3 regions of the Vreelandella sulfidaeris Esulfide1 genome follow, and region 3 is predicted to be linked to each of the others. Evidence: predicted binding sites of a transcription regulator. Region 3 holds the regulator's gene; each other region holds the start of a gene.
What was found. Region 3 encodes sigma-54, which starts transcription at its own class of promoters, with help from an activator protein. Its sites were predicted from a motif close to TGGCACNNNNNTTGCTNT; they were not measured.
Positions count from the first base shown of each region.

Region 1 (7,252 bases), 1.9 Mb from region 3:
CCATGGCCGCGGACAAGCGGATTTTCCCCACCCTGACCGCCCGCATGACCGGCGAGATCAAAGACCGCATCGATGAAGTGCTGGAAACCACCGGCCTGACGGCACTGCGTCATCAGCCCGCGGGCATTCTTTCCCACGGCCAGAAGCAGTGGCTGGAGATCGGCATGCTGCTGATGCAGCGCCCGCGCCTACTGCTGGTGGATGAGCCGGTGGCGGGCATGACCGAACAGGAGATGGAGCGCACCGCCGAACTGCTCACCGGGTTGGCTGGCAAACAGTCTGTGGTGGTGGTCGAGCACGATATGGGCTTTGTACGCTCTATTGCTCGCCAGGTGACCGTACTGCACCAGGGCAGCGTGCTGGCGGAAGGCAGCATGGATCAAGTCTCCAACGACCCCAAAGTGATCGAGGTCTACCTGGGTGCTGATGACGAGGAGGCCGCCTAATGCTAGCCATTGAAAAGCTCAACCAGTTCTACGGCGAAAGCCACACCCTATGGGATTTGGATCTTGATGTGCCCGCCGGGCAGTGTACCTGCGTAATGGGGCGCAATGGCGTGGGTAAAACCACGCTGCTGAAAGCCGTAATGGGCGAGGTGGCAGTAAAAAGCGGCGAGCTGCGCTACGCCACCGAGGAAGGCGAGATCCAACTGACTAAAAAAGCCATTGAAGCGCGGTCGCGGTTGGGTATTGGCTACGTGCCCCAGGGGCGGCAGATATTTCCGCTGCTGACCGTGGAGGAGAACCTGCGCACCGGGCTAGCCGCCCGAAGCGATGGGCTGAAGAAAATCCCCGAGCGGGTCTACGAGCTGTTCCCCGTGCTTAAAGAGATGAAAAACCGCCGTGGCGGTGATTTATCCGGTGGGCAACAGCAGCAGCTGGCGATTGGCCGTGCGCTGGTCATCGAACCCAAGCTGCTGATTCTGGACGAACCGGGGGAGGGCATTCAGCCCAATATCGTCGCTCAAATTGGCCAAGTGATCCGTCAGTTGATTAATGAGGATGGCCTCACGGTACTACTGGTTGAGCAGAAGCTGCCTTTCGCCCGCAAATACGCCGACCGCTTTGTGATTATGGACCGCGGCCGACCGGTGGCCAAAGGTGAGATTAGCGAGCTTTCTAACGAGCTGATCAAGCAGCATCTGACGGTTTAACAAGCAGCACTTGACGAATTAAATAGTAAAGAATCGTGGTTCATAAGGAAGTGAGCTACGTTGCAATATACATTAGCTTGTCATTCTCAAAGACGTAATCAATGCGTAACAAGGTGTTATACCTAGTTAAAAAAACCTTTCTGTGTGCGTGTTGAAGGTTTTCGTTTACGTGTAATATGCCACGCTTAATTCTAAAAAAACCGGGTGGGGTGTGTATGCGTCATAAAGATAAAGACCAGCTTGCTGCTGAGTGGCAAGCGCTTTTAGAACGTACCCCTAAGCCGATGCGTCAAGCAGTAGAAACGCTGGTGGAATCTCAATGTCACACTTTTGCCGATCGTTTTTATTCGGTAATGATGGAAGATCCCCATGCATCGTTATTTCTCTCCAACGACTAAGTTCAGCAGCGCTTGAACCCCTCTATGCGCCGCTGGTTAAGCGCGATGTTTTCAGTGGAACATGCGGACTTTGAAGCCCTTGTTGATCTCCAGGAGAAAGTGGGACAAGTGCACGCCCGCATCGATATTCCTGTAAACCTGGTACTTAGCGGAGCAAGGCAACTTAAGCAGTCGCTTTATGAGCAGATCAATGCCTCTTTTAAAAGCCCTTTATCGCCAGGTGATGCCTCGGTTTATGTATCCGATCACATCGATATGGGCATGGAGATTATGAGTCACGCATACTCTGTAGCCAGCGACCGTAACGCACGCACCGAAGAAGCCTATAAGCTCTTTTCCTTGACCCAAAATATCGGTGACGAGCGTGAACGCCAGCGTTCAGCATTGCTAAGTTGGGAAAATGCGTTGATGTTTTCGGTTGCAGTGCAACAGAACGTTAGTCAACTACCTAAGCTTGCCAATTCCGAGTTTGGTTTGTGGTATTTCCATAAAGCCTGTCACGCATTTGAGGGTGCGCCAGAAATTATTACTATCTCAAGGAATATTCATCAGGTCGATAATGAATGGTTAGACGCCTTGGCCCAAAGCACTACAACCGAATCGATGAAAGCATTAAGTAATATTCGTGATGCAACACGCACTATATTAATGTTGTTAGAAGACGTGCTTAAACGTGCCTCTAGTTTAGAAGCTGGGCGCGATAGTTTGACTCGGCTACTTAACCGCAAGTTTCTATCCGTGGTGCTTAGCAGAGAAATTGAACTAGCTCGCCACTCTGAGAAGTGCTTTGCGTTGCTCATGGTTGATATCGATCATTTTAAGTCGATCAATGATAACTATGGTCATGATGCCGGCGACAACGTACTTCAACAGGTAGCGAGTATCTTAGACCGTTCCACTCGCGGGGGAGATTATGTATTCCGAATGGGAGGAGAAGAATTCCTGATCATACTGGTTGATACCGACCAAGACGGTAGTCGGCTATTTGCTGAACGCTTGCGCCAAACGGTAGCAAAGGAGCCAATGCTTGCCGCAGCAGATACGTTAATTAAGGTGACTGTTAGTGTAGGGGTCACTATGCACGATGGCTATCCTGACTACCAGCGCTCTATGCAGCGGGCTGACCAAGCCCTTTACCAAGCGAAACGCAGTGGTCGTGACCGAGTCGTGGTGCAAATGGGTTAAGCCCCGTGGAATGCTTTAATTGTCAATCGCGTACTTGGGTTGTCGATTAGGCTCGGCACTCTTTCCTGTTATTTACTTTGCTTCTATCTTACTTAATGACAACTCTTTCATAACATCAAAGAGGTAGGGCTTTTAAGTGCTTGTTTGTGGTGCATGTTGCTTTATTTTTGCTCTATTTTGGTGCTTTAGAAGAGAGAGATACGGACCACTCTCCGTATCTTGACTCTGTATAACGGTCGCAGAACTTAGCCTTTCACCATTTTGGCGCATTAATTGCACTGCTTAGCTAACGGCTTACTGACAGGAAGCGATAGCTAATTATGATGCTATGCGATATCGCAAAATCTCCCCTTGCCTCCGGCCACCGCTTTGATCACGGCCGCCACTGGGCGGCATCGCTAGATCTGCGGTTTGCCCAGCGCGATGGCGTTACCCGCATGGTGCAGGCGCGCCACCAGGGCCCGCTGCGGGTGCAGCGGCCGTTCTATCCGGAAGGCCGCAGTGAGGCGTGCCATGTGTACGTGCTTCACCCACCGGGCGGTTTGGTCAGCGGCGATGCGCTCACTATTAACGCGCATGTCGAGCGAGGTGCCCATGCGCTACTCACAACGCCTGCCGCCAATAAACTCTATAAAGCCGACAGCCAGGGCGTGGCGTGGACCCAGCACACCCGGTTAAGCGTTGAAGATGGTGCCACCCTGGAGTGGCTGCCCCAGGAGACCATCGCCTTCGATGGCTCGAAAGGCGAGCAGCGCACCCATATCGAGCTGCACGGCAGTGCCCGCTGCTTGGGCTGGGAAGTGATGGCACTGGGCCGCCCGGCCAGCGACTTACCCTATGTTTCCGGACGCATTGAGCAGCACTTCCGCTTATCCCTGGATGGCAAGCCGCTGTGGCTAGAGCGCCAACCGCTAGACCCACTCCACCCACGCTTTGTTGGGCGCTGGGGGCAGGGTGGAGCCACGGTGCAGGCCACCCTCTGGTCGGTAGGCATTGATGACTCGCCTGCGGCTATCGAGGCTCTACGTGAAGCGCTGCCGGATAACCCGCGCTGGGCGGTGACCGTCCGCCATGGTGTGCTGCTACTACGCTACTTGGGTAACTCGCGTAATGAAGCCTGGGCATTATGCGAGCAGGCTTGGCAACTTTTGCGCCCCCTTTGGATTGAGCGAGACGCCCACACACCGCGTATTTGGTTAACCTAATCGAATAGATTGCTGGAGAAACGCCCCATGGAATTAACCCCAAGAGATAAAGACAAGCTGCTGCTGTTCTCTGCCGCCCAACTGGCGGAGCGCCGCAAAGCGCGTGGTTTAAAGCTCAACTACCCCGAAGCAGTGGCGCTGATCAGCTTCGAGATCATGGAAGGCGCCCGGGATGGCCGCAGTGTAGCCGACCTGATGAGCTATGGTCGTGAGATTCTCAGCCGTGACGATGTGATGGAGGGCGTGGCTGACATGGTCGACGAAGTGCAGGTCGAAGCCACCTTCCCGGACGGCACCAAGCTGGTCACTGTCCACACACCTATCAACTAATTTTCAGCAACCAGGAGGCTGCCATGGTTCCCGGCCCAATGATTCCAGGACAGTATCAATTAAAAGAGGGTGATATCGAGCTGTGTGCTGGGCGTGAGCGAATTAGTGTCGAAGTGGCCAATACCGGCGACCGCCCAATCCAGATCGGCTCTCACTACCACTTCGCCGAAGCCAACCCGGCGCTGGTGTTCGATCGCAACAAAACCCGAGGCTTTCGCCTGGACGTGGCCGCAGGCACGGCGATTCGCTTTGAGCCCGGCCAGACCCGCGAAGTTACGTTGATTCCCTACGTCGGCAAGCGCGAAATTTACGGCTTCCGGGGTGATGTCATGGGCGCGCTACTCTCTAACGCGCCCGATGCCGCGCGAAATGAACAAAAACCAGGCGAAGCGGGAGGTCTGTCATGAAGCCTGCCAACAAGATCAGCCGACAAGCCTACGCCGAAATGTACGGCCCCACAGTGGGCGACCGCGTGCGCCTGGGCGATACCGAGCTGTGGATCGAAGTCGAGAAAGACGCCGCCCACTACGGCGATGAAGTGAAGTTCGGCGGTGGTAAAGTGATCCGCGACGGCATGGGCCAAAGCCAGCGCGCCGACGACACGGTCATGGATACGGTCATCACCAATGCGCTGATTCTCGACTGGTGGGGCATCGTCAAAGCTGATGTGGGCATTCAGAAAGGTCGCATCGCCGCGATTGGCAAGGCGGGCAACCCCGACGTACAGCCTGATGTGGAGATCGTGATTGGTCCCGGCACCGAAATCATTTCCGGCGAAGGCAAAATCCTGACCGCGGGAGGCATCGATTCCCATATCCACTTCATTTGCCCCCAGCAGGTCGAAGAAGCGCTGATGAGTGGGGTGACCACCATGCTCGGCGGCGGCACCGGCCCAGCCACTGGCACCAACGCCACCACCTGCACACCAGGTCCCTGGCATATCGGCAAAATGCTCCAGGCGGTGGACGATATGCCGATGAATATCGGCTTCCTGGGCAAGGGTAACGCCAGCCTGCCCGAATCCCTGGAGCTTCAGCTCCAAGCGGGTGCTATGGGCCTCAAACTGCACGAAGACTGGGGCACCACACCTGCCTCGATCAATAACTGTCTCAACGTGGCGGATGCCTACGACGTGCAGGTGGCGATCCATACCGACACGCTAAATGAATCAGGCTTTGTGGAAGACACCCTGGCCGCGTTCAAAGAACGCTGCATTCACACTTACCACACCGAAGGCGCAGGCGGCGGCCACGCGCCGGATATTCTCACCGCCTGCTCAAAAGCCTATGTATTGCCGTCGTCCACCAATCCGACGCGGCCCTATACGGTCAACACTATCGACGAACACCTCGACATGCTGATGGTGTGCCACCACCTAGACCCGAATATCCCCGAAGACGTCGCCTTCGCCGACTCACGCATCCGCCGCGAAACCATCGCCGCCGAGGATATCCTCCACGACCTGGGTGTGATTTCGATGATCGCCTCTGACTCTCAGGCCATGGGGCGGGTAGGCGAAGTGGTCTGCCGCACTTGGCAAACCGCCCACAAAATGAAGGTGCAACGTGGCCTGCTGCCGGAAGATGAAGCCCTGGGCGCTGATAATCTGCGCGCCAAGCGCTATATCGCCAAGTACACCATTAACCCGGCGATCACCCACGGTATCGCCCACGAAGTGGGCTCCATCGAAGTCGGCAAACTGGCGGATCTAGTGCTATGGAAACCGGCCTTCTTTGGCGTGAAGCCGGCGATGATGATTAAAGGCGGTATGATCGCAGCGGCGCCCATGGGCGACCCCAATGCTTCGATTCCCACGCCGCAGCCGGTTCACTACAGGTACATGTTTGGCGCCTTTGGCCGCGCCGCGAGCCAAACCCGGCTCAGTTTTGTCAGCCAGGCCGCGCTGGATGGGGGCATCAAAGAGACACTGGGATTAAATAGCCAACTCGCGGCGTGTAAAAATGTACGCCAAGTGCGCAAACAGGATATGAAGCTCAATGATGCCTGCCCCGATTTGACCGTCGACCCGCAAACCTACGAAGTGCGCTGCGATGGTGAAATTTTAACCTGCGAGCCCGCCACCGAGCTGCCGCTGGCTCAGCGATATCATTTGTTTTGATTGAGCCATTATCCGGGGAGCCGGGGGTAGGCCTACGAGAGGGCGCTGTGAATACATCCGTGTACGCTACTTTTGCCATCCATGGCAAAAGACCCTCTCTACGGCCCACCCCCGGCACAGCCGCACCGAGTGAGAAAGGACGCTAGTCATGCTAAAACTAATAGAACGCTTAGGGCCGATAGAGGAAAGCGCAGCCAGCGACACGCTGACGCTGCCCTTCGAGCTGCGCATTCGCGGGCGCTTAAAAACCAAGAGCGATGGCGGCCGTGAGCTGGGATTGTTTCTTGATCGCGGCCCGGTGCTGCGCAGCGGTGAAGGCCTGAAAGCCGAAAGCGGCGAAGTGGTACGTGTTTGTGCCGCCGTGGAACCGGTGGTTACCGCGCGAGTGAGTACTGGCTTACCCCTGGCGCGGTTGGCCTATCACTTGGGCAATCGCCACGTACAGCTGGCGCTGGGTGAAGATGAAAAGGGCGGCTGGGTGCGCTTCCCGCCGGACCACGTGCTGGAAGAACTCGCCGAGCTGTTGGGCGCCGAGCTGGAGCACCACAATGCCACCTTCGACCCAGAGCCAGGCGCCTATAACCAAGTGGGCGGCGGGCATTCGCATTCCCACGGCCACGATCATGACCACCCGCATGAGCACCACCATGCACACTGAGCTCACCGCACTAGAAAGACAAAGCGACGAACTGGCGTTGCTGGGGCTGATGCAACTAGTAAGCCCCGCGCTACCGATTGGCGCCTTCGCGTTTTCCCAAGGCCTGGAAAGTGCCTTTGAGCTGGACTGGGTGCGCGATGAAGCGAGCCTTGCCGAGTGGTTAAGCGGCGTACTGGAAGATGGTCTGACCCGCTGCGAGCTGCC
Region 1 covers NZ_CM133364.1:3,903,482-3,910,733, reverse strand. Annotated here, with positions in the region: gene urtD (urea ABC transporter ATP-binding protein UrtD) at 1-446, shown strand, start outside; gene urtE (urea ABC transporter ATP-binding subunit UrtE) at 446-1,153, shown strand; gene ACW44H_RS18180 (hypothetical protein) at 1,369-1,551, shown strand; gene ACW44H_RS18175 (GGDEF domain-containing protein) at 1,576-2,736, shown strand; gene ACW44H_RS18170 (urease accessory protein UreD) at 3,057-3,941, shown strand; gene ureA (urease subunit gamma) at 3,969-4,271, shown strand; gene ACW44H_RS18160 (urease subunit beta) at 4,310-4,678, shown strand; gene ureC (urease subunit alpha) at 4,675-6,390, shown strand; gene ureE (urease accessory protein UreE) at 6,539-7,048, shown strand; gene ACW44H_RS18145 (urease accessory protein UreF) at 7,038-7,252, shown strand, end outside.
Region 1: the regulator sigma-54 is predicted to act here: its motif matches at 2,999-3,016, upstream of ACW44H_RS18170 (urease accessory protein UreD).

Region 2 (7,252 bases), 1.8 Mb from region 3:
GCCGAGCAGGCCGTTAGTGCCGAACTGGGTTATGGCGACGTGGGGCGACCCGAGCGACGCTACCGTCTGTTAGAAACGGCGCATGAGTGGCTGGATACTTTATAAATATGCGCTGTGAATTAATAGCGTGAACAGAATGAACAAAATGCACATAAAGAACTTTTTGCCTTTTATGCGCACAAGCTTGTCGGTCAGGGTGGCGGTCTTCTAACGTTCGCGGCGTGTAGTCTCATAATAAGACGCCTCATACAACAACACTGATATCTGGAGAACGCCATAATGACGTCGCTTACCCTCAAGCGTTTATCGCTATTTGCTCTGCCCCTGGCTGCTGTTGCCGGTTTAAACTCCGCCGCACAGGCGCAAGAGTGGACACCCGAACGCTCAATCGAATTCGTTGCCCCGGCTAACCCAGGTGGTGGTTGGGATACATTGGTTCGCACCATGTCGCGTGTAATTCAGCAAGAAGAGCTGGCCGACGAGAGCTTCGCTGCGATCAACGTACCTGGCGGCGGCGGTGCGGTAGCATGGGCCCAAGTCGCGCGGGATGAAGGCAACCCGCACAAGTTGTTTGCCACCAGCCCGCCGATGATTCTAGTGCCGCTGGCAGGCGCGTCTCGCTATGATCACACCGACTTTACCCCGGTCGCGCGAATTAACACCGACTACTCCATCATTCTTGTCGCAGCGGATTCCGAGTATCAGGATCTTGAAGACCTACTCAATGCGCTGAAAGAAGATCCCAGCTTAAGCGTTGGCGGTGGCAGTGCGCCAGGCTCTATGGATCATATCTCCATTGCAGGCCTTGCCTCAGCAGCGGGTATGGAAGCTTCGTCAGTGAACTACATTCCGTTCTCTGGTGGTGGCGACGCGATGACCAACCTGATGGGCGGCCACATCGAAGCCGTCGTGGGTGGCGCGGGTGAAGCGGTTGGTCAACTGGGTGAAGGCAGCCAATTGCGTGCCTTGGGTGTCTCTTCTGAAGAGCGTTTAGGCGCCGGTTTGAGCGAAGTACCCACCTATCAAGAACAGGGCTTCGACTACACCTTCGATATCTGGCGCGGCGTGATGGGCGCGCCTGATATGCCTGAAGAAGCCGTGGCTTATTACGAAGACCTGTTCGCTGAAATGCTGGAAACCGACGCATGGCGCGAAGCGAGTGATCAACTGGGCTGGATCGACGCTTACCAAGACAGCGAAGAATTCGGCGACTTCCTGGATCAGCAGCAAGAGCAGTTCAGCGACGTGCTGAGCGAGCTTGGCCTCCTGCGCCAGTAATCCTACCTGTATCGTCCAGCCGCCCAAAGGGCGGCTGGAAGTCTCCCGCGGTTAACAAAATGTGTTAACCGCGGGAGACGTGTTGGCTCCTTCGGAGAGACTCCTATGACTCGTTTAAATACCAATCAGTGGTTAGCACTGGTATTTGCGGTATTGGCTGCTGGCTATATCGCGATGGCGTGGCAAATCCCTATCTTTCCCTTGCCGCGTCCGGTCGACTCTGACCTATTTCCTAAAGTATTAGGCTTCTCGCTACTGATCCTGTCGGTGTTTCTGTTTTTCGAGAAACCCACTCCGATCGCCGGTGCCGATGAAGTCGACGAAGAGGCGCAAAATGGGCCGCTATTGCTGACGCCTTGGGCGCGGGTCATCGTGACCTCGCTGGCGATTGCCGCCTATGCGTTTCTGCTGGTACCGCTGGGCTTTGTGCTCGCTTCAACGCTGCTCTGCGTTGGGCTAACGGCCTACTATGGCTACCGCCGCCATGGAGTTAACCTTGCCACGTCGTTGGGGGTAGTGCTTGCACTCTACCTGACCATGACGCGGGTGATGGATGTTTATCTCCCCACTGGCGTGCTGCCTTTCTAAACAAAGCCGTGCTAGTAAGTTTTCCTGCTAGCAGATTTTTAAGAGAGTAATTCCCATGGATGCCTTCAATAATCTGATGTACGGCTTTGGCATCGCGCTTGAGCCTATCAATATTGCTTACGTGTTTGCCGGTGTATTTGCTGGCACCATTATTGGCATGCTGCCGGGCCTAGGTCCTATTAGTGCGCTTGCCCTGATGATTCCTATTACCTTTGCTATGGAACCTTCCTCGGGTTTGATTTTAATGGCAGGGGTTTACTACGGCGCCATCTTCGGTGGCTCCACGTCGTCGATTCTGCTTAACGCTCCCGGCGTGGCGGGTACCGTGGCAACGTCCTTTGATGGCTACCCAATGGCCAAAAAAGGCTTGGCGGGTAAAGCGCTGGCAATTGCCGCCTACTCCTCGTTTGTAGGCGGCACAGTATCGGTTATTTTCCTGATGCTGGTAGCGCCGCTGCTCTCCAAAGTCGCCGTGAGCTTTGGTCCTGCCGAGTACTTTGCGTTGATGGTACTGGGGTTAACGGCGGTGGTCTCACTGTCGGATAAATCGCTGATTAAAGGGCTAATTGCCGCCGTGGTCGGGGTGATTATCTCGATTATTGGTATCGACACGCAGACGGGTACCGAGCGTTTCACCTTCGGCTCTATTCAACTGCTAGACGGCATCGACTTCCTGGTGGTGGCCTTGGGTATTTTCGCCCTTGCCGAGGTCTTCTATATGCTGCTTCGCGGGGGTGGTGGTAAAGAGGCGCCCCGCAATGCGATTGGTTCATTGAAATTAACCCGTAGCGAAGTCAAAGAAATTGCTGGTCCGGTGGGCCGCAGCTCGGTGTTGGGCTTCTTCACCGGCGTACTGCCTGGTGCAGGCGCGACGATCGGCTCTTTCCTGGGCTACAGCATGGAAAAACGTATTGCCAAAGATGGCGACACTTTTGGAACCGGCAATATCAAAGGCGTGGCGGCACCAGAAGCAGCCAACAACGCTGCCTGTACCGGCTCATTCGTGCCACTGCTGACGCTGGGTGTACCGGGTTCGGGTACTACAGCGGTACTGCTGGGCGCACTACTGGTCATGGGCGTGAACCCTGGCCCGATGATGCTTACAGAGCGTCCAGACGTATTCTGGGGCGTGGTCGCCAGTATGTATATTGGTAATATCTTCCTGCTGGTGCTGAACCTGCCGTTGATCCCGATAATCGCCAAGATTCTTGATCTGCCCAAGCCGCTACTGCTGTCGCTGATTTTGATCTTCTGCATGATCGGCGTCTACGGCATGAGCTTCAGCGTGTTCGATCTGCTGCTGCTGCTCGCTTTTGGTCTGATTGGCCTGGGTATGCGTCTGTTCGGCTTCCCCGCGGCACCGCTGATTTTAGCGCTGATATTGGGCAATATCATGGAAGAATCCATGCGCCGCGCACTGCAGATCTCCGGTGGCGATTGGATGACCTTTATCGACAAGCCCATCTCGCTTGGCCTGCTGGTGGTGGCCGTGCTATCGCTAGGCTTGCCGTTGCTGAAGAAACGCCGTAAGAAAATCCCACCCGACGTGGCGGTTTAACGCTGCTGTTTAAGGGGGAATAGCGAGGAGCCTTGGTGATGATGCCAAGGCTCCTTTTTTTATTTCCGCTTTTGACTGATTACAAGTGTTTGGTCTCAAACACAGAGTAAGTGCTTAGTTGGTGCAACGGTACAGATGGGTGCATTGATAGGGTGCTTTAGCAGCGTTCATGCGCTTTATTTTGGTGCACAAAGTGAATATTGAGATTTTACGGCGGTTATTAAGTGGCTGATTAGATAGCTATAAAGAAACTTTGTGCCAATCTGGCGCATCCCTTGCAGATGTTAATGGCTAGTGGACGTATTGGGGAAGCTAACACAGCAACCCCAAGTGCGAAGCCAATCATCAAGCCCCGGTCATAACAAACCCCAGTCATAAGGGGTGCAAGGAGATTAACAATGAAGACTCTCAAACGCTCGACACATCCGCACTCACTCCTTTCAAGTGGACGTTTCGCGACCGCGATACTTACCGCCGCCATCATGGGTGCCAGTACCCAGGCCATCGCTCAAGACGATGACCCGATCAAAGTCGGTATCCTGCACTCCCTCTCTGGCACCATGGCGATCAGCGAAACTGTCCTTAAAGACACCGTCGAAATGCTTATCGAGCAGCAGAATGAAGCCGGTGGCCTGCTGGGCCGCCAGCTTGAAGCCGTGGTGGTGGATCCGGCCTCCAACTGGCCGCTGTTTGCCGAACGCGCCCGTGAGTTGCTGGCCCAGGAAGAGGTTGATGTCATCTTCGGCAACTGGACCTCGGTATCGCGTAAATCGGTACTGCCCGTCGTCGAGGAACTCAACGGCCTGCTGTTCTACCCGGTGCAGTATGAAGGCGAAGAGTCCTCTGAAAACGTCTTCTACACCGGCGCGGCGCCCAACCAGCAGGCGATTCCTGCGGTTGAATACCTAATCAACGAAGTGGGTATCGAGCGTTTTGCGCTGGTAGGTACCGACTATGTCTACCCGCGCACCACCAACCGTATCCTCGAAGCGTACCTAAAGGATGAGCACGGCATCGCGGACGAAGACATCATGGTCAACTACACGCCGTTCGGTCACTCCGATTGGCAGAACATCGTGGCCGAAATTCGCCGCTTCGGTGAAGAAGGCAAACCGACTGCGGTGATCTCGACCGTCAACGGCGACGCCAACGTGCCGTTTTACACCGAGCTTTCCAACCAGGGCATCGACGCGGCCGATATTCCGGTTATCGCCTTCTCGGTGGGTGAGCAAGAGCTGACCGGTATTGATACCGCGCCGCTAGTGGGTCACTTGGCCGCCTGGAACTACTTCATGAGCGTCGATAACGACGACAACTACGACTTTATCGATGCCTGGATCGAGTACACCGGCGACGATATGGCCGTCACCAACGACCCCATGGAAGCGCACTACATCGGCTTCAATATGTGGGCCGAAGCGGTTCGCAAAGCGGGCACGACGGATGTCGACACGGTGAAAGACGCCATTATCGGTGTCACCGTGCCGAACCTCTCCGGCGGCTATGCAGCCATGATGCCCAACCACCACATCACCAAGCCGGTGTTGATCGGTGAGATTCAGGACAATGGCCAGTTCGACATCGTGTGGCAAACGCCGTCTACCGTGGCGGGCGACGCCTGGTCTGACTACCTGCCTGGCTCGCGTGACCTGATTGCCGATTGGCGCAAGCCGATGGAATGCGGCAACTTCAACGTCGTGAACGGCTCGTGCGGTGGCAGCACCGCAGCAGAAGAAGCCGAAGCGGCATTGGCCGAGTAACGCGCTTTTTGAAATAACCCCTTGCTGCGTCGTTCACCACGACGCAGCAAGGAGCACGCTATCCTCCCTTTTCAGATAACCAAAGGAAGAACCCTATGAGGCGTTTCCTTTCCTTGGCGCTGTTGTGCTGCCTACTGCTGGGTATTTCTTTTGCCGGGCAGGCGCAAACGGACACCGCCAGTCGCACAACAAATGACGCCGCCGCGCTCGAGTTGCTAGAAGCGCTGGACGTTGAGTCCTACGCCGCCAAAGGCGAAGCCATTACCGCGATTTTACAAAGCGACGATGAGCGCGCCCGCGATTGGCTGCAGGCCTTATTGGATGGCCGCCTACAGCGCACCGAAGACGGCCGCTTTGTACTGGTATTGGAAAACCGCGGTCGCGACTGGCCGGTGGCCGACGTACTCACCGGCGAAGCGCTGGGCGAAATGTCCCGCCGCGAGCTCGACCGTATCGGTATTAACAACAACTTGCGCAATCAGTTGCGCAGTGCCATCGCTGTCGTTGACCTTTATTCACCTAACGTTGAGCGTCGCCGCACCTCGGCTGAGCGCTTGTTAGGGGAAGTCGACGGTGAGTTGGTGCCGACCCTCAACGATCTGATCGAACAAGAAGAAGACGACCAAGTGCGCTATCGGCTGACCCAGGCCGTAGCGATTTATCGTGCTGAAGAGGGCGAAATGGCTGGTGTTGAAGCACTAGACGGCAGCCTTCACCCTCGCTCTCGGGTGGCGTTAAGTCGGGCGGCCAACAGCGACGACCCGGTGGTCGCCAATGCAGCTGCGGCCTCTCTAACGGGCATTGAGCAGCAGCTCAAAATCAATCGTGGCCTGGAGACCCTCTATTTCGGTTTGAGCCTTGGCTCGGTGCTGGTGCTTGCCGCCATTGGCCTGGCGATCACCTTCGGCGTGATGGGCGTGATTAATATGGCCCACGGCGAGCTGATGATGCTGGGCGCCTATACCACCTGGGCGATGCAGCAACTGCTGCCCGGCCAGCCGGGTTTGGCGTTGATTCTGTCAATTCCGGCAGGCTTTATGGTTGCCGCCTTAGCAGGCGTGGCGATCGAGCGCGGCGTGATTCAGTTCCTCAAAGGCCGCCCACTGGAAACCCTGCTAGCCACCTTTGGTATCAGCCTGATTTTGCAGCAGTTGGTGCGCACGGTGATTTCTCCGCTCAACCGGACCGTCATCACCCCTGAGTGGATGAGCGGTTCATTGGTAGTGAACGATGCGCTGTCGCTGACGCTCAACCGCATGTACGTGCTTGGCTTTGCCCTGGTGGTGTTTGCCGGCCTGATGCTGATTATGCGCCGTACACGGCTGGGGTTGGAGGTGCGTGCTGTGACCCAGAACCGCGCCATGGCGCGCTCCATGGGCATTCGCGCGACTCGCGTGGATATCTTGACCTTTGCGCTGGGCTCCGGCGTGGCCGGGCTTGCCGGGGTGGCGCTCTCCCAGCTTACCAACGTCGGCCCTAACCTGGGGCAGAACTACATCATCGACTCCTTCATGGTGGTGGTGTTTGGTGGCGTGGGTAACCTGTGGGGCACGCTGGTGGCCGGGCTATCGCTGGGGGTCATCAACCAGGTGCTGGAACCCTGGGCAGGCGCGGTATTGGCCAAGATCATCGTGCTGGTCTTCATCATCCTATTCATTCAGAAACGCCCGCGTGGACTCTTCCCGCAGAAGGGCCGGGCTGCGGAGGGCTAAACGATGTCACTAACGACCGAATCATCGACGAATTTTTGGCTAACACGCCCACTCAGCGAGCGCTCGACACAGATCTTTTTGGGCGTGCTGGTCGCCGCGCTGGCGCTGGTCACTATCCTGCACGTGGCGATTCCGCCGGAGAATCCGCTGCATGTGGGCGCCTACACCGTCAACCTGTTCGGTAAGTACCTGAGTTATGCGTTGCTGGCCGTGGCGGTGGACTTGGTGTGGGGCTATCTGGGTATTTTAAGCCTCGGCCACGGCGCCTTTTTTGCCATTGGCGGTTACGCCATGGGCATGTACCTGATGCGCCAGATTGGGGATCGTGGCACCTACGGCCACCCGGTGCTGCCCGA
Region 2 covers NZ_CM133364.1:3,911,941-3,919,192, reverse strand. Annotated here, with positions in the region: gene ACW44H_RS18225 (response regulator) at 1-105, shown strand, start outside; gene ACW44H_RS18220 (Bug family tripartite tricarboxylate transporter substrate binding protein) at 280-1,278, shown strand; gene ACW44H_RS18215 (tripartite tricarboxylate transporter TctB family protein) at 1,384-1,866, shown strand; gene ACW44H_RS18210 (tripartite tricarboxylate transporter permease) at 1,922-3,424, shown strand; gene urtA (urea ABC transporter substrate-binding protein) at 3,823-5,184, shown strand; gene urtB (urea ABC transporter permease subunit UrtB) at 5,280-6,896, shown strand; gene urtC (urea ABC transporter permease subunit UrtC) at 6,900-7,252, shown strand, end outside.
Region 2: the regulator sigma-54 is predicted to act here: its motif matches at 3,689-3,706, upstream of urtA (urea ABC transporter substrate-binding protein).

Region 3 (7,252 bases):
AACAGCGTTTCTATAACATTATCGAACATTGTACTATAACGCTACTTATCAATATTGAGCGATTAAGCCCTCTTAATGATGAGTCCATTATTAACTCAGCCGCGTCATCGTTCTGTGGATTCATCACTTTATATCTTGAGTGGCTATGTCTTGAGTACCTGTGGCTTGAATATCTATGCCCTAAACGCCCTACGCACTCAGGGCTAACGAACTCAACTACTGCCTATAAGGGGTATCGAGGTGTTATTATTGGCGGTGACGACTGTGTATATTTTCAATTGTTAAGAGAAAACGCTATGCGCCAGCCTATCGCTCCGCCCAGCCTACTTCGCGAAAGCGCACTGCGTACGCTGCAAATTGAGCAGGCAGCTATTGGCGGCCTGCAGGCTAAGCTAGATGAGAGCTTTGACCGTGCCTGCGAGTTAATCCTCGCCTGCCAAGGACGCGTGGTAGTGACCGGCATGGGTAAGTCGGGACATATTGCTGGCAAGCTAGCGGCGACGCTAGCCAGTACTGGCACGCCAGCTTTTTTTGTTCACCCCGGCGAAGCCAGCCATGGCGATTTGGGCATGATCACCCGCGCAGATGTCGTACTGGCGTTATCTAACTCCGGTGAAACCGCCGAGGTCACTGCACTCTTACCGCTGCTTAAGCGTCTGGGCACACCGCTTGTCAGCATGACGGGGCGCCCCCATTCCACACTTGCTAAGCACGCCGATGCGCATCTGAACAGTGGTGTTGAGCGTGAGGCATGCCCACTCGATCTGGCACCCACCAGCTCCACTACAGCGGCGCTCGCCCTGGGCGACGCTTTAGCTGTCGCGCTTTTGGAAGCGCGTGGTTTTACCGCTGAAGATTTTGCCCTTTCTCATCCAGGCGGCAGTTTGGGAAAGCGCTTATTGCTGCGTGTCAGAGACCTGATGCACGATGGGGCGCGCCTACCTCAGGTTCCACTGGGAAGCCCGCTGCGCGACGCGTTATTAGAAATCACCCGGCAAGGGTTAGGCTTCACCTGCGTGGTCGATAGCGAGGGACGCCTAGCCGGAGTCTATACAGACGGTGATCTTAGACGCACGCTGGATCAGTTTCATAACCTGCATGATGTCCTCGTTGATGATGTCATGACTCGACCGGGCAAACGCATTGGCCCCGACATTTTAGCAGCCGAAGCAGTACGTATAATGGAAGAAAGCCGGATTACAGCGCTAGCCGTCGTTGATGACCAACAGCGCCCTATCGGGGCTTTACATATGCATGACCTGCTCGCCAGCGGCGTTATTTAACGCATTAGCATTACTTGAATAGCGTTACCGACCCGCTTTACGAATTTAATGAAATGGAGGCTCTATGACCCTACCTGCTGCGCTAATTGATCGGCTCCGCCGTGTGCGCTTACTAGCACTGGATGTTGACGGCGTACTCACCGATGGCCGCCTGTATTTTCAGGCCGACGGCATCGAAATCAAAGCGTTCCATACCCAGGATGGCCATGGGCTGAAACTGCTCAAACGTGTAGGCATTCACGTTGCGCTGATTACGGGACGCGATTCATCTATGGTTAGCCAACGCGCCGCAGCACTTGGCATCGACCATGTCCATCAAGGCAGCGAAGACAAGCTCTCTACCTTGCGCGAGCTTTGCCAGCGACTTGATATAGAGCTGGAACAGGTGGCCTATTGTGGTGACGACCTCCCTGACCTAGCGGCTATTAAACGTTGTGGCGTCGGCATTACCGTTCCTAACGCGCCGGATTATATGCACACTCATGCCGATTGGATTACTGAGCGGCTAGGGGGCCACGGCGCTGCACGCGAAATTTGCGATACATTGCTTGAAGCTCAGGGGCACTGGGGCGCGGTGCTCGACACCTATCTGCACGGTCTTAAGTAAATGTTTAAACGGCTTAAAATGCGCGTCTGGCTAACCGGATTAGTGCTCTCTTTGGGCGTACTGCTGGTTTGGCTTGACCCACGTGGACCTCAAGACATTACCATCGATCCTGAAGCGCAGGCGCAGGAGCCGGGCCACGTACTCGAAAACGCTGAAATTACGTTATTTGGTGATAGTGGCAGCATTATGCAGTCGTTAGAAACACCACGCCTCATTCATACTCCCCAGCGAAGCGAGACCTGGACAGAAGCGCCCAAAGCAATATTGTATGACAGTGAGAATCGCCAGTGGTTAGCCAGCGCCGATGTCGGCATGCTCAACTCCTCTACCCAAGCCTTGTTACTGTCAGGCTCGGCTAACCTGATCGCTCCAGACGAAGGTTGGCAGTTAGATACCGAGCTATTGCATTATGATGGATTAAACCAGCACGCGTGGAGTGAAACACCGGTAGTGTTGCAGCAACCGCCCCAGCAGATGACGGCTTCACGTATGGACGCGTGGCTTAACGATAGCCAGGTTCGCTTAACTGATAATGTGCGCGGTATACATCCTCCGGCCACGCAACGCTAATAGGAATCACCATGAAAGCTATCATTTATACAGCCGTTTTCTACACTAGCTTTTTTGCGCTTTCGCTACCGCTATCGGCACTGGCCCAAACGGGCACTTCTTCACAACAGGCCCCGGTAGAAGTGGAAGCAGACCGCTTAGACCTTGATCAGCGGGCAGGCACCGCCGTTTACACGGGAGATGTAGAAATTCGTCAAGGCGAAATGCAATTACGTGGCGAGCGGGTAGAAATTGAACGCAATGAGGCAGGCGAGCTTGCCCTGGCGACGGCCACCGGTGAGCGCGCCTATTTACGCCATCAAGCTGAAGGGCAAGATGGCCCTACCGAAGGCTGGGCGAGGCGTATTATCTATCACGTCGCCGAGCGCCGTGTAGAGTTGATCGACCAAGCCGAGCTCATTCAGCAAGAGGATACTTTTAGAGGCGGTCGCCTTGAGTATTTTATTGACCGTGAGGTGATTCAAGCGCGCTCTGACGTTGATGGCAGCGAGTCCCAGCGCATACGCATGACTCTTCAGCCGGAACAGTAGGAGCCAAGCCGTGGCAACAGCAGATACCGCACCGATTAAAACCCTTTATGCTCACCATTTGGCAAAAAGCTACAAGCGGCGCCGAGTGGTTAAAGACATCAATATAGAAATTTCCCAAGGTAGCGTTGTGGGCTTGCTCGGCCCCAACGGGGCGGGCAAAACCACCTCGTTTTATATGATTGTGGGGCTGGTGAAATCCGATGCTGGCGAGGTAGGCATCGACGATGTGGACTTAACGCGCGCTCCCATGCATGAGCGCGCAGCGGCGGGAATTGGTTACCTTCCCCAAGAGGCATCTATTTTCCGTAAATTATCGGTTGCCGATAATATTATGGCGATACTCGAAACCCGCAAAGAGCTTAACCGCAGCGATCGGGAACAGCGCTTAGAGGCTTTGCTGGAAGACTTTCATATCACGCATATTCGCGACAATTTAGGCATGAGCCTATCGGGCGGGGAAAGAAGGCGCGTGGAAATCGCACGCTCACTAGCGACAGAGCCTGCCTTTATTTTGCTTGATGAACCTTTTGCTGGCGTAGACCCCATTTCGGTAGGCGAGATAAAAACCATCATCCGTGCGCTAAAGCAGCGCCATATTGGTGTGCTAATTACTGATCACAATGTGCGTGAAACGCTCGATATTTGTGATATCGCCTATATCGTGGGTGATGGTCAAATCATCGCTAGCGGCTCTCCAGATGCCATTCTCACAAACCAGAAGGTGAGAGACGTTTATTTGGGTGCTGACTTTCGTCTGTAAGGCTTTTCTTAATTCTGACGCTTATTTTTGGCCTATAAATAGTGCTCTACAATGACTTTACCACCAATGGCATGCTTATTGCACTTGCACCTGGTCCTCACTCGCACTAGGGTGGAGGATTCTGAATAACGAGTGGTTCTCAGATGGTCATGAAAGCTTCTCTACAACTGCGTATCGGCACACAGCTGACCATGACACCTCAGCTGCAGCAGGCCATCGCCCTGTTACAGCTATCAACGCTGGACCTTCGTCAAGAAATTCAGCAGGCCTTAGACGCCAACCCCCTGTTGGAACAGGAAGATGAATTTAGCGAACAGGCCGTCAGCGAGCCTAAAGAAGAAGAGTGGTCCGAGAGTATTCCCACCGAATTATCAGTAGATAGCGATTGGTCAGATACCTACCAGGATATCGGAAGTCACGGCGCCAGCAGTAGTGAAGGGCCCGACTTTGAGCGTCAGGCTGCCGGCCAGAGCCTTCATGGGCACTTGCTATGGCAACTGGCGATGACCGATTTTGGCGAGCGTGAACAGCAGGTTGCGGAGAGCTTAATCGATGCGCTAGACGCTAACGGCTATTTAACCCAACCGCTCAATGACATCCGTGAAGGGCTTCGCGCTCAAGGCATTGACGGACTTAGCCAGCGCGAGGTAGAAACCATCTTGCTCAAGCTCCAGCAGTTTGAGCCAACGGGTATCTTTGCCCGCGACCTGCGTGAATGCCTAATGCTGCAGCTAGCGGCCCTTCCTGATGATACCCCGCTACTGGTCCCCGCCCGCCGCTTAGTGCGACAGTTTCTTGAAGCGTTGGGCAAAGATGACATGCGCTTGCTAAAACGCCGACTGGGGCTTGATGATGATCAGTTGGCGGATGTCATTTTGCTAATACGCAGTCTTGATCCACGCCCAGGCAGCGCCTATGGCGATACCGACGACAGCTACGTAACGCCGGATCTCGTCGTACGCCATGACCATGAAGGCTGGCATTTAGAACTCAACCCCGAGGCGCTGCCACGGCTGCGGATACAACCTGACTATGCCAGCTTGATAAAGCGTGCAGACAAAAGTCAGGACAACCAGTTTCTTAAAGAGCATCTTCAGGAAGCTCGCTGGCTGATTAAGAGTCTTTCAAGCCGCAACGATACGCTGCTACGTGTTGGCCGTGAAATTATCACCCGACAAATTGGCTTTTTAGAGCATGGCGAAGAAGCGATGAAACCTTTAATACTCGCCGATATCGCCGAAGCCGTGGAAATGCACGAGTCGACTATTTCACGGGTAACTACTCAGAAATATATCCATACACCGCGGGGCGTTTTTGAGCTCAAATATTTTTTCTCGAGCCAGGTAAGTGGGCAGGATGGCGATAGCCACTCCAGTACGGCTATCCGCGCACGGCTCAAGAAACTGATCCAAGAAGAGCCGCCTGGCAAGCCGCTTTCGGATAGCCGCTTAGTCACGCTCTTAGATGAGGGGGGCATCCAGGTGGCACGTCGCACGGTGGCCAAATACCGCGAAGCGATGGGCATTCCCTCCTCCAGTGAACGGCGCCGTTTGCGCTAGCACTCGTCACCCTCTCAGGGAAACTCTCGACAAGGGCTTTGCAACGCGGCAAAAAGGGTTACAATCGAAGTACAGTCCGATGGATAAGGAGTACGTCAATGCAAGTTAATATCACTGGTCATCACGTAGAACTGACCGACGCCTTGCGTGACTATGTCAACGAAAAGCTTGAACGTGTAGAGCGCCATTACGACAATATAACCACGGTGCAAGTCACCCTATCAGTAGAGAAGGAGCGCCAGCATGCCGCCTGTACACTGCATGCTGCAGGCGCTGACTTACATGCCGAAGCCATAGACAGTGATATGTACGCCGCTATTGACGCACTAGCGGACAAAATTGACCGTCAACTCGTTAAACATAAGGAAAAAGCACAAGCCCGCGCCCAAGGCGCAGGTGTGCGTTAATTCAATGACGTTGGAAACCATACTCCCCCCGGAACGTGTCCTCTTCGACGTACCCGGGGGCAGCAAAAAAAGGGTGCTGGAGTTTTTCAGCACCTTTATTGCCCAAAATATTCCCAGCCTGGACAGTCAAGAAGTGTTTAGCCGTTTAATCGGTCGAGAGCGCTTAGGCAGTACAGGTATTGGTAACGGTGTGGCTATTCCCCACGCGCGCAGCCCACACTGCTCTGCCCCTATCGCAGGGTTTTTAAAACTGGCAGAAGCGATTGATTTTGATGCTATCGACGGCGACCCGGTAGATCTGGTGTTTGTACTGCTAGTGCCGGAAGAAGCCGATGATACGCACCTTTCTCTGCTAGGCCAGGTGGCGACCATTATGAATGATGCGGACACACGTCAGCAGTTGCGTAAAGCAGGCAGCCAGCGTGAGCTACTTGAGCTGATTACTGGCAAGATTCGTGAGCAATCAGCAACCTGAGGGCCGTACAAACCTGTTTTTGAGCAGTTCAAACAACTGTTTCCGCTTACCACCCTCAACGCAGCTTGATCAAAGCAAAGAGAGACTCTATGCAACTGGTGATTATTAGCGGCCGCTCAGGGTCAGGTAAATCTATTGCCTTACAAGCGCTCGAGGATCTTGGCTATTACGCCATTGATAATCTTCCCGCCATGCTGCTGGGGTCGTTGGTTGACGAACTACGCCACCAGGGAGGCCGCACCCACTTGGCGGTCAGCATCGATGCTCGCAACCTACCCGGTGCACTGGAGCGTCTGCCCTCGCTGTTAGAGGAGCTATGCCAGCGTAAGATTGATTTTCAAGTCATCTACCTGACGACCGATGCGCGTATACTGCTTGAACGTTACTCCGCTACGCGACGGCGCCATCCGCTGACGCGCGATAGTGAAATGACGTTGGAAGAGGCGATTAATAAAGAAGAAGAAACACTGCACGATATTCGTGATCTAGCCGACTTACTCATCGATACATCACGCTTATCGGTACACGATTTACGTCGACGCATTACCGACCAAGTAGCGCACCAACGGCGCGATAAGTTGACACTGACACTTGAATCTTTCGGTTACAAACGGGGTGTACCGTTAGACGCCGATCTGGTATTCGACGTGCGCTGTTTGCCTAATCCTTACTGGGATCCCACGCTACGTCAATTCACTGGACGCGACGCTAATATTGCGGCTTTTTTAAGCAGCTACCCGATTGTTGATGCCATGAGAGACGATATTCAGGCATGGCTTGAACGTTGGCTACCTGCTTATAAGAATAGCCAACGCAGCTACATGACTATCGCTATTGGCTGCACGGGTGGCCAACACCGTTCGGTCTATATGGTCGAACAATTAGCTGAGAGACTGGCACACAGCATAGGCGAGATTCAATTACGTCATCGCGAACTAGGGCTGCAATATACGTTGGGAGGTCAGCCAACCGTACCTTTAGCCAGCAATGATTACAGCGACGAGCGACAAGAAACCTCTTAAGTGCCTCTACCCATAATGACACCACTCGGCGAAAAGGAA
Region 3 covers NZ_CM133364.1:1,539,488-1,546,739, reverse strand. Annotated here, with positions in the region: gene ACW44H_RS07085 (KpsF/GutQ family sugar-phosphate isomerase) at 297-1,283, shown strand; gene ACW44H_RS07080 (KdsC family phosphatase) at 1,348-1,890, shown strand; gene lptC (LPS export ABC transporter periplasmic protein LptC) at 1,891-2,460, shown strand; gene lptA (lipopolysaccharide transport periplasmic protein LptA) at 2,472-2,990, shown strand; gene lptB (LPS export ABC transporter ATP-binding protein) at 3,001-3,750, shown strand; gene ACW44H_RS07060 (RNA polymerase factor sigma-54) at 3,894-5,309, shown strand; gene hpf (ribosome hibernation-promoting factor, HPF/YfiA family) at 5,408-5,716, shown strand; gene ACW44H_RS07050 (PTS sugar transporter subunit IIA) at 5,721-6,191, shown strand; gene rapZ (RNase adapter RapZ) at 6,281-7,213, shown strand.